2 regions of the Paenibacillus sp. FSL R5-0475 genome follow, and region 2 is predicted to be linked to the other one. Evidence: riboswitches for the same ligand, from Rfam matches in the RefSeq annotation. Region 2 holds a riboswitch; the other holds the start of a gene.
What was found. A riboswitch is a leader RNA that binds a small molecule or an ion and turns the genes downstream of it on or off. The one in region 2 is predicted to bind S-adenosylmethionine.
Positions count from the first base shown of each region.

Region 1: another riboswitch for S-adenosylmethionine. It lies ahead of metA (homoserine O-acetyltransferase MetA); the one in region 2 lies ahead of MKX41_RS19730 (methionine ABC transporter ATP-binding protein).

Region 1 is NZ_JBBORK010000001.1:332,899-338,140, forward strand. It holds gene MKX41_RS01320 (HRDC domain-containing protein) at 5-1,021, shown strand; gene corA (magnesium/cobalt transporter CorA) at 1,104-2,039, opposite strand; SAM riboswitch class I at 2,438-2,568, shown strand; gene metA (homoserine O-acetyltransferase MetA) at 2,682-3,602, shown strand; gene MKX41_RS01335 (PLP-dependent transferase) at 3,639-4,811, shown strand; gene mqnC (cyclic dehypoxanthinyl futalosine synthase) at 5,079-5,242, shown strand, end outside.
Region 2 is NZ_JBBORK010000001.1:4,404,084-4,409,325, forward strand. It holds gene MKX41_RS19720 (MetQ/NlpA family ABC transporter substrate-binding protein) at 1-367, opposite strand, end outside; gene MKX41_RS19725 (methionine ABC transporter permease) at 426-1,085, opposite strand; gene MKX41_RS19730 (methionine ABC transporter ATP-binding protein) at 1,085-2,101, opposite strand; SAM riboswitch class I at 2,202-2,341, opposite strand; gene MKX41_RS19735 (Cthe_2314 family HEPN domain-containing protein) at 2,442-3,176, opposite strand; gene MKX41_RS19740 (COX15/CtaA family protein) at 3,286-4,263, opposite strand; gene MKX41_RS19745 (thioredoxin family protein) at 4,353-4,697, opposite strand; gene MKX41_RS19750 (putative polysaccharide biosynthesis protein) at 4,776-5,242, opposite strand, start outside.

The DNA of each region.
Region 1 (5,242 bases), 4.1 Mb from region 2:
GAATATGCAAATTGTGTTTATGAACCGTTTATCCAGAATATCTGGAGTGGATCAAGAGGTGTACGCCCAGTTGTGGATTGGAGAGGAAGAGGGGATCTGGAGTTTGGGCTGGCGTGATTTTTCAGGTGGGGAGAATTACATTGAGAATTTGTGGTATGAAGGTGGTTCATGGAATGAGATGCTCTGTGTATACAGGCATGAGCTAGCAGTGAAGATGGGAGATGGCTATCGACCCTTAATCGATGGGATATTCCACGAGGAGGATAGTCTTACTGGACGTAATCAGGAGCAGCTGAAGCTTCAATATTACAGCGAACATTATGGGAATGAAGCCATTTATGAAGAGTTATGTGCTTGGCGCCGTGGTAAGGCTTCGAGTGAACGGAAGGCGCCCTATATTCTCGCCAGTAATCGTCTGTTGCGCTTGTTAAGTACATTTCTACCGCATACGCCAGAGGAACTGATGCAAATTCCGGGTGTGGGAGAAGGCAAGATAGCGCAGTTTGGGGCTGATTGGCTGGCTATAACTACTGCGGTGGCAAGGGAACATTCCTTCCCTCTAAATTGGGTGCATGAAGTAATTGAAGAGGAGTCTTTCGTATCTTGGCTTTATAAACAGAAAGAAGTCAAATATAAGAAGCAGCTAGAACGACTGCGCTTGCGGAGGATTTTGCTACAGGGGATCGAGAATGGGTTGGGCTTGGAACAGCTTAAGGTGAATAGTGGAGTGAACCGGCGTGAACTGATTGAAGCGGTAGAGGAGCTAGAAAGAGAAGGTTATTCTGTCGAGAAGCTGATCCATGTAGAGCTTGGCAATATGCCGCAGAGTGAGCAGGATGCGATATGGAATGCCTATGTGGAGCTCGGGGATCTTTTCCTAAAACCGGTGTTACATAAGGTGTATGGTGACGATTTTTCCGCTGCTGAAGGATTGGATATTTATTATGAGCGTCTGCGATTGATACGCATCCGTTTCCGTCGAGAGCAGACGCATAAAGTGGGCATGGCGACCAGCTTTTAAATTTGCGCATACCAAAAAGACGAAGGCTTCCTTATACCTTACGGTTACAGGGCCTTCGTCTTGCTTATTCGTCCGGTTCGTTTCATAGCCATTCCTTCTTGCGGAAAACATAGAGCATCCCACAGCCTAAAGTCAACATGACGCCTATAACGCCATAATAGCCATATTTCGTATGAAGCTCGGGCATATGATCAAAGTTCATACCGTAGATTCCGGTAATTACGGTCAGGGGCATGAATATTGTTGTGATCGCAGTAAAGACTCTCATAATTTCATTCGCGCGGTTGGCGATACTGGATTGGTATGCCTCTCGTAAGTTGCCCATGAGATCGCGATACGTCTCAAAGGTTTCAGATATTTTAACCGCATTTTCATAAATGTCGCTAAAATATTTCTGCAGCTGATCATCAATCAGACGGAGGTCTTTTTTATTTAGGGTATTGATCACTTCTTTTTGTGGCCCCAGCATTTTCTTCAACCATAGAATTTCACTTCGCAGACCGATAATTTCACTGAGATGTGACTTCTTGGTATGCATGAGGATATCTTCTTCCAGCTTCTCAATCCGAGCTTCAATTCGGTCGCCGACGGAGAAATAGTTATCAACGACAAGGTCAATTAGCAAGTAAAGGAACATATCCGGTTCACTTACTTCTTGCTCCCAGAGCATAGGCTTCAGGATTCGTAGTTCATTGATCTTTTGTTTCGTGACAGTGATGATGTAATGTCTTCCAAGGAATACATTGAGTGCCCGTAGGAAAATTTCTTCATCGTCAAAGCGAATGCTATTTACAACAATAAAGTAGTGACTTTCGTATATTTCGATCTTTGGACGCTGATCCTCTTCGCTAAGGCAATCCTCAACAGCAAGATCATGTAGGTTGAACAAGGGCTGAAGCAGCTCCAAATCCTCAACATCGGCGTCAATCCAATAGAACCCTTCCGTTGGGGGTGTTAGTGTTTCATCAATTTCATCAATAGGTGTAAAAACCCCTGCATTTACCAGCCGGATTTTCATCTGATTTCACTCCTCCTATCCCCAGGTCTTCACTAGGGACTGCTAAATTAAGCACAGAGAAAAAAATCAGCTTGGCCGGCGGTACAATCAATACATAGGGCCAAATGAAGTTTCGAGGGCATGAAGAAGAACTGCTCCCGCCGCCGGCAAGCTGATGATTATCCTGTGTGGTTGCTCATTCTGTACACATATTTGCGAGCTCGGGTCGCCTTCCATCCTTCTTCTCACCTCTTCTTTTCGTTCAGGTATGAAATACTTGTCTAGTATAACAACGGAGTATGCCTCTTTCAAGCAAATTTATTGTGATTTTGAGGCTTCTTCAGCATTGTATGGACTTGACGAAAAGGAGGTTCATGATTTAAAGTGAATTTTAAAGTAATTTAATTGAATACAGCTAAATCTTATCAAGAGCAGGTGGAGGGACTAGCCCTATGAAACCCGGCAACCGGCGTGTAAACGCACGGTGCTAATTCTTGCGGAATTTCTGCAGACGTCTAATCGTCTTCAGGAACATTCTGGCAGATGAGAGAGGCGCATATGACTGTAGATATGACCTTTCTCGATTTCCGAGGAAGGTCTTTTTATGTTCAGCAAGCCGCAGTGCGGCAAAATAACTAAATTCAGCTAAGGAGTGGAAAGACAATGCCAATTAAAATTCCCGACAGTTTACCGGCGAAAGAAGTACTATCCGGAGAAAATATTTTTGTGATGGACGAAAGTCAGGCTTTCCATCAGGATATCCGTCCACTACGGATTGCTATTCTGAACCTCATGCCGACTAAAGAGACGACAGAGACTCAATTGCTGCGTTTAATTGGAAATTCGCCACTACAAGTTGATGTTACTTTATTGCATCCGCGTTCCCATATTTCCAAGAATACTTCTGCTGAACATTTGAAGAGCTTTTACAAAACCTTTGACGAGATCAGCCACCGCCGTTTGGATGGTTTAATCGTTACAGGTGCTCCTGTAGAACAAATGGAGTTCGAGGAAGTATCGTATTGGGAAGAACTGAAAGAGATTTTTGAATGGAGCAAGGACAATGTGACTTCAACCATGCATATTTGTTGGGCGGCACAGGCAGGCTTATATCATCATTTTGGTGTTCGTAAAGTGGCATTGCCTGAGAAATGTTTTGGCGTCTTCCCTCATACGATTAATCAAAATAACATTAAATTGTTGCGCGGCTTTGACGAGGTATTCCATGTACCACACTCTCGTCATACCGATGTCTCCCGTGAAGATATTGAGAATAACCCAGATCTGCAAATTCTGGCGGAATCCGAAGAAGCTGGTATGTATCTAGTGGCTACAAACGACGGTAAACAAATATTTGTGACCGGACATTCCGAATATGATCCTCTATCCTTGAAATGGGAATATGACCGTGATGTGTCTAGAGGGATGGAGATGGCTTTGCCGAAACATTACTTCCCTAAAGATGATCCAGAACGTACACCTCCAGCAGTGTGGCGTGCGCATGCCAATTTATTATTCTCTAACTGGCTCAATTACTATGTATATCAAGAAACGCCTTATGATATCGACCCGATTGTTTATTAATAATAGCGCTACAATATAAATTAGGAGGCATTAATCATGGATGACAAACTTAGGATTGAAAGTAGACTGGCTCAAATAGGTTCTCAAGAAGATCCTGCCACAGGAGCAATTAATTTTCCGATTTATAATGCAACGGCATTTCGTCATCCAAAACTCGGTCAAAGCACAGGGTTTGATTATAGCCGCACCAAGAGTCCGACCCGTTCAGTGCTTGAGAATGCAGCTGCGGAACTGGAATCTGGAGATGCAGGATTTGCTTGTAGCTCTGGGATGGCAGCGATACAAACGGTGCTTACCTTGTTCGCTCAAGGCGACCATCTGATCGTTTCGCTGGATCTTTACGGCGGTACCTATCGTTTGTTGGAACGGATTATGTCCAAGTTTGGAATCACTGCTTCTTATGTAGACACGAATGATTTGGATGCACTGGAAGCTTCGCGTTGTCCAAATACGAAAGCTGTATTTATTGAAACGCCAACGAACCCACTTATGATGATCACGGATATTGAAGCCGTGTGCACTTGGGCACGTCACCATGGGTTACTTAGCATTGTAGATAATACGCTGCTGACTCCATTCTTCCAACGGCCTATAGAATTAGGTGCGGATATTGTAGTTCATAGCGCTACTAAGTATTTGGGTGGTCATAATGATGTACTGGCAGGCCTGATTGTATCCAAGGGTGTAGAATTATCAGCTGAATTAGCGATTCTACATAACTCTATTGGCGCCGTGCTCGGACCAACAGACAGTTATCAGTTGATGAGAGGCTTGAAGACATTGGCGCTGCGTATGGAGCGTCACGAAAGCAATGCACTAGCGATCGCTCACTACTTATTAGAGCATCCAGCGATTGCGGAAGTGTTCCATCCAGGATTGCCTGATCATCCAGGACATGAAATCCAGAATCGTCAATCTTCAGGCAATACCGGTATTTTTTCTTTCAAATTAAAAGATGCCAGATACGTAGAGCCGCTTCTTCGTCATATTCGTCTTATTGCATTCGCAGAAAGCTTGGGCGGCGTAGAGTCACTTATGACTTATCCGGCTGTACAAACACATGCTGATATTCCTGTGGAGATTCGAAATGCTGTGGGTGTAGATGATCGTTTGCTGCGCTTCTCCGTCGGTATTGAACATGCAGAGGATTTGATTGCTGATCTTGGCCAAGCACTAGAGGCCGCTAGGGCAGAAATTGAGTCCAAGTAACAGGAAGAAATGTTCAATCGAGTGTTAGTGGAGAAATAGAGTATAACTAGCAGTATCGCTTAGTGCGATGCTGCTTTTCTTCTGGATAGGAATTTGCGAAGAATGTAAAAGCATTTTTCAAGCTGTTCAGATTGTGATACGATGAGGAAATGAACTGTTCAATTGTATGAGAAAGGGTTGTCACCTTGAAAAAGAGACAACGTTTTTTCTTCCTGTAATTTTGTGATTCTACCATACCCCTAAGGGTTTAGAAGGAGGATGCGAACGATGAGTGCGATAGATCTTATTTTGGACAAAGCCCTACGGGGTGAACGTCTCCAATTGGAAGATACCATCCGACTGTTCGAGAGCAACGAAATTGAGAAAATGGGTGCAGCTGCAAACACCATAATGGAACGCTGGCATCCAGACCCGATGGCCACGTTTGTAAT
Region 2 (5,242 bases):
TAACAGAAACTAGATCCGAACCGTTCTTTTGATTCTGGTCATCCAGGTAAGGTTGATGTTGGAAGAAGTTAGCATCCAGATTCTTCTCTGAAAGCTGAACGTTTGGTTGAACATAGTCAGTGAATTCTTTGATTTCTAATTTAATTCCTTGCGCTTCAAGCAATGGAGCAATAGCTTTTAGGATCTCAGCGTGTGGAACAGGTGAAGCACCAACCACCAATTTTACAGGTTCTGCAGATGACTCAGTTGCAGCACCATCTTTTGGTGCATTAGTAGCAGCCGAGTTAGAAGCATTATTGTTATTGCCGCAAGCAGCCAGCACCACAACCAGTGTCAGACTAAAAAAAGTAAGTAGTAATTTTTTCATTTTAAATCCCCCTCTTATCCTTGGTATTTGTATGAATAAGGCTATATATGGACGTACCTTATTTCCGTGTGAAATGTCGTACTAGTCGATCACCGGCCATTTGTAGCAGTTGCACCAGTATGACCATTAAGACTACAGAGATAATCATAACTTCCTTCTCATATCGGTAATATCCGTAACGAATCGCTAGATCCCCTAGCCCGCCGCCGCCTACCATCCCGGACATTGCCGTATAGGAGACCAGTGTAACCAGTGTGATCGTAACCCCAGCGAGCAGACCTGGACGAGCCTCTGGCAAAAGAACACGCATAACGATCTGATTCGTGGATGCTCCCATCCCTTGCGCCGCTTCGATTACTCCACGATCCACTTCTCTTAATGCCGTTTCCACCAAGCGAGCAAAGAATGGAGCTGCACCAATCACGAGCGGTGGAATCGTACCAAGTACTCCAATGGAGGTTCCAACGATGGTTTTGCTAAAAGGAATTAAAGCCACCATCAAAATGATAAACGGTACGGAACGCAAGATGTTTACAAAGAATGATAAGACCGAGTAAATTACTCTGATTACTATACTATTCGATCTTCCCCATAAATACAATAGAATTCCGAGTGGTAAACCAAGAATAATTGTGAACAATCCAGAGAATATTAACATTTGCAAGGTAGCAACTGTAGCATCCATCATTTCTTGCCAGTTTAAGTCTGCGAAATTCATTACGAAATCACCTCCACTTCAAGGCCTTGAGCGGTTAGTTCGGCTATCGTCACAGCGATCGCTTCAGCTGGACCTTCGAACCGAACAATCATTTGTCCATAAGGTACGTCTTTTATCGTTGAGATGGTACCATGCAGAATGGCGAAGCTAACACCCGTCTCACGTACTACATTGGAAAGTGCAGAGCCGTAGGTCTTCTCTCCGAAAAAAGTGATTTTGACGGCCTGAGAGTTGTCCCCAGCAGCAGCGTCAAGCGCCGTACGAAGGGGTCCCTCATTCTGTGATTCACTGCGAATGAAATCGCGAGTGACCTCATGCTGTGGCTTCAGGAATACCTCCGTGACTTTACCTTGCTCAACGATACCACCACCATGAATGACCGCAACACGGTCGCAAATGCTCTGAATCACGTGCATTTCGTGAGTGATCAGCACAATAGTCAGATGGAACCGTTTATTAATATCGAGCAATAGCTTAAGAATAGAGTCTGTCGTTTGTGGATCAAGCGCAGAGGTTGCCTCGTCACACAGCAGCACATCAGGGTCGCTGGCAAGTGCCCGAGCGATGCCGACTCGTTGCTTTTGTCCTCCTGATAATTGAGACGGATACTTATCCTGGTGTTCTTCAAGCCCAACTAGAGCAAGCAGTTCTTTCACTTTTGCATCAATATCTGCTCTCGAGGTACCTGTGAGTCGTAGAGGAAAAGCAATATTATCATATACAGTCGCAGAAGATAGCAGATTGAAATGTTGAAAAATCATTCCTATCTTGCGCCGCTGCTCCTGCAGTTGGCCTTGGGTAAGCTTGGTTAGTTCAATGCCATCTACCCATACTTCCCCTTCTGTCGGACGCTCCAACAGATTAATGCAACGGATCAATGTACTTTTCCCCGCTCCAGAATGGCCAATAACTCCGAATATTTCACCTTTTTCGATAGACAAATTCAATCCGGAAAGTGCTGTAGCCGCATGGCTGCCTTTTCCATATACCTTTGTTATTCCTTTTAGATTAATCAACGCTCGTCGCCCCCTTTATAATTCACTTATTCCATACAAAAAAACCTCCGACGATCGATGCAGATCGCAAGAGGCTCTGTGTGTTTATTTAGACAATGCCTTCTCATCTGCCAACGACCACAAACCTTGCGTCATTGTAGGAATTAGCACCATGACATTTGTACATAACGCTAATCGCGCTGTATACAAATCGGTTGCCGGGCTTCATCGGGCCTATCCCTCCGCCACTCTCGATAAGATATAGAGTATGAAATTTTATGTTTGAATTCGTACAGACTTTAATGCAAGCATAAGTATAGTAAGTTTCTTGTTTTTTGTCAAAAGGAAATATCTTGAACGCTTAGGATTGTTCACGCTTTGCCTTGCTTATTTCCTTACGCAGCTGTTCATTGCTGTAGCTGAATGCCGCGATTAATGTTTTACAGTTCATTTCAAGGGACTGCTTTAAATCCTCAAGATGGCTATCTAAATCCTCAAGCTGAATTTTGTCATGCAAGCCTTGATGTCGCTGCCATAAATCATCCTGCATTTCGGAATTCATATAATGAATTTCAGCATTTCTGCGCTTGCGTAGATTCTCCAGTGGATCACGATAAGAGTTCTTGATCTGTTCCAGTTGATCTGCTAGCGCAGGATGTACATTCAATAACTGAAGTTGACGCAGTACTGTAAAATAAGAAAAGTGCGTTTTTAATTTGGAGGTTTTGAGGTCATAAAAATGATTCAGTACCGTTCCAAGCTTATCCAGAAGAGAGAACACACGAATAAATCCATCTTTATAAAAATAAACATACCGCGCATAATCGCCTTGTTCCACTGGTGACATATCGTCCATATAACCAGCGATTACCGATTTCCGGTAAAAAGCAGCTGCGAACCAGCTTTGCTCCAATTCATCCAATGAGGAGATCAGTCCACGTGTCCAAATCTCCAGCTTGCGGTATTCATGGTCATTATCCTCATGAGCGTTCATTTCCTTGCGCAGTAAGGCTGCAAATGTGGCCATGTTCTCCATCGCGTCAGCCAATACACCGCTGTTCTTTCGAGGCGGCTCTCCAAGTATAACCCGCAGCATATCCCAGTCCTCCTAAAGTTTTGTCCAGCACCACGATATACCGATTTCCACTTTATTATTCCGCAGGTAAAGCGACTCTATCCACGGTGGGAACTTTCTACCAAGGGTGTTACAACGGTGTCATTGGATTCGTCGGATTTTTTTCAACAACGACATTTCTCGCGCGATTCAGCTGCCATACTCTTACACTCATATAACATAAGACACCAAACAAACTAGCGATCAACAAAATATGAGCCAAAGCAGCAAATATGTACAATCTTTCATTATCTAGTGTGTAAACAACAGCAGCTCCACTAAATACCTGCATCAAGCACAGCAGAACAGCCGCTACGCCAAGAGCTCTTAGCTCTGGATAATCCTTATGTTTCCAAAAAGCTAAATGTCCAAGCACCGCAGTAAGAATGAATAAGATCAAAGCCGCAATCCGGTGCGTAAAAACAATACCTACTCCCCCGGAAAGCTCGGGAACCCATTCACCGTTACAGAGCGGCCAGCCAGAACATCCACCGCGCGAATCCGTATGACTAACAAAGGCTCCAATATAAACAACAACATAGGAATAAAAGGCCGTAAAGCAGGTTAAATTGCGGAAAGCCTTACTGACGGGTTGCTTCTGAAGCTCCATCTTAGGATCATACTCACCTGCTTCATGTCGCCTTTTAGTTCCTAGAGCCAGCATTAGAGAACTTGAAAAAGCGATCAAAGAAAAGCCCATATGTAGTGCCATTACAGCAGCAGATTGGGATTTAATCACTGCAAGCGCTCCCATACCACCTTGAACAATTACAAACAGCAACGTCATGAATGCATATACTAACAAGTCCCGCCGATTTCGAGCATAACGCCAAAAGGCAATCATCGAGGCAAGTGACAATAACCCTGCCAATCCGCTAAACAAGCGATGGGTGTATTCAATCATCGAACCTACAGTATAGGCCGGAATCAATTTCCCATGACAGAGCGGCCATTCATTTCCACATTCCAATCCCGATCCAGTCTTCGTTACAACCGCTCCCCCTAGTACAGCGAGGAACATGATAAGGCAAGTAAGATAACTAAGCCATTTCAACTGATTTGTCGACAAAAATATCACCCGCAGTTTTTAGTAATGAAGAAGCATCTTAAAAAACCACCGCTTTTGCTCGAACAGGCGAAAGCGGTGGTTTTCCGGAATTACTGTTGAAGGCTTTGATGCACTTGAACCGCTTTATCCAGGAAATTCTCAATTTCCTCGCGGGATTTACGTAATTTATTAACGAATCTAACCAATTCACGTCCATCGGAATACGCGACAAAGCTTGGAATACCCATAATATTTTGTTCCTGACTAACGTCACCCACAGCATCAACGTCAACCTCAACCAGCGTTAGACGATCTGCATAGGCTTGCTCTACCTCAGGAATAAAAGGATCGATAAATTTACAATCCGAGCACCAGTCCGCCTTGAAGATGGCTACAGTTAATCGAGGAGATTGAATGGCTACCTGAAATTCAGCAGGAGAACTAATTTTGTCCATAGCTTGTTCAGTCCTTTCTTCCATATCTGTCAAATTTCTATTCTTTAAGTGAAGCAAAATGTCATGCAGAAGTCAAACTTATTCTCTCATACGAACACGCGCAGGCTGCAATTTCATCAGCGGATGGAGCAATTTTTGCAATGCACGCGGATAACTGGAGATTTCCTGTTTAGTAAGCACACCCAGTACAATTAGCATGACCAGATAAATAACAACAACTGCGGCCCCTACAACAAGACAAGTGATCAGAAATGCCAGACGTGCAGGCATTAGATCTGTTAACAGAATTCCAGCTTGGTTAAGTCCAAAACCAATACCACCGGACACCAGAACCGCAATTGCGAAGCCGCCCCACCGTTTACCCATAATTTCGAAAGGTACAATGGATTTCAGCATCCGTAAGTTAAGAATAGTAATAACTACGAAACAAAGTGCTGTTGCGCCGATAATCCCGTAGATCCCAAATATCTTACTTAGTAAGAAGCTTGCGACTAATTTAACAATAATACCCACTAGGACATAATACATTGAAATGCGTGATTTGC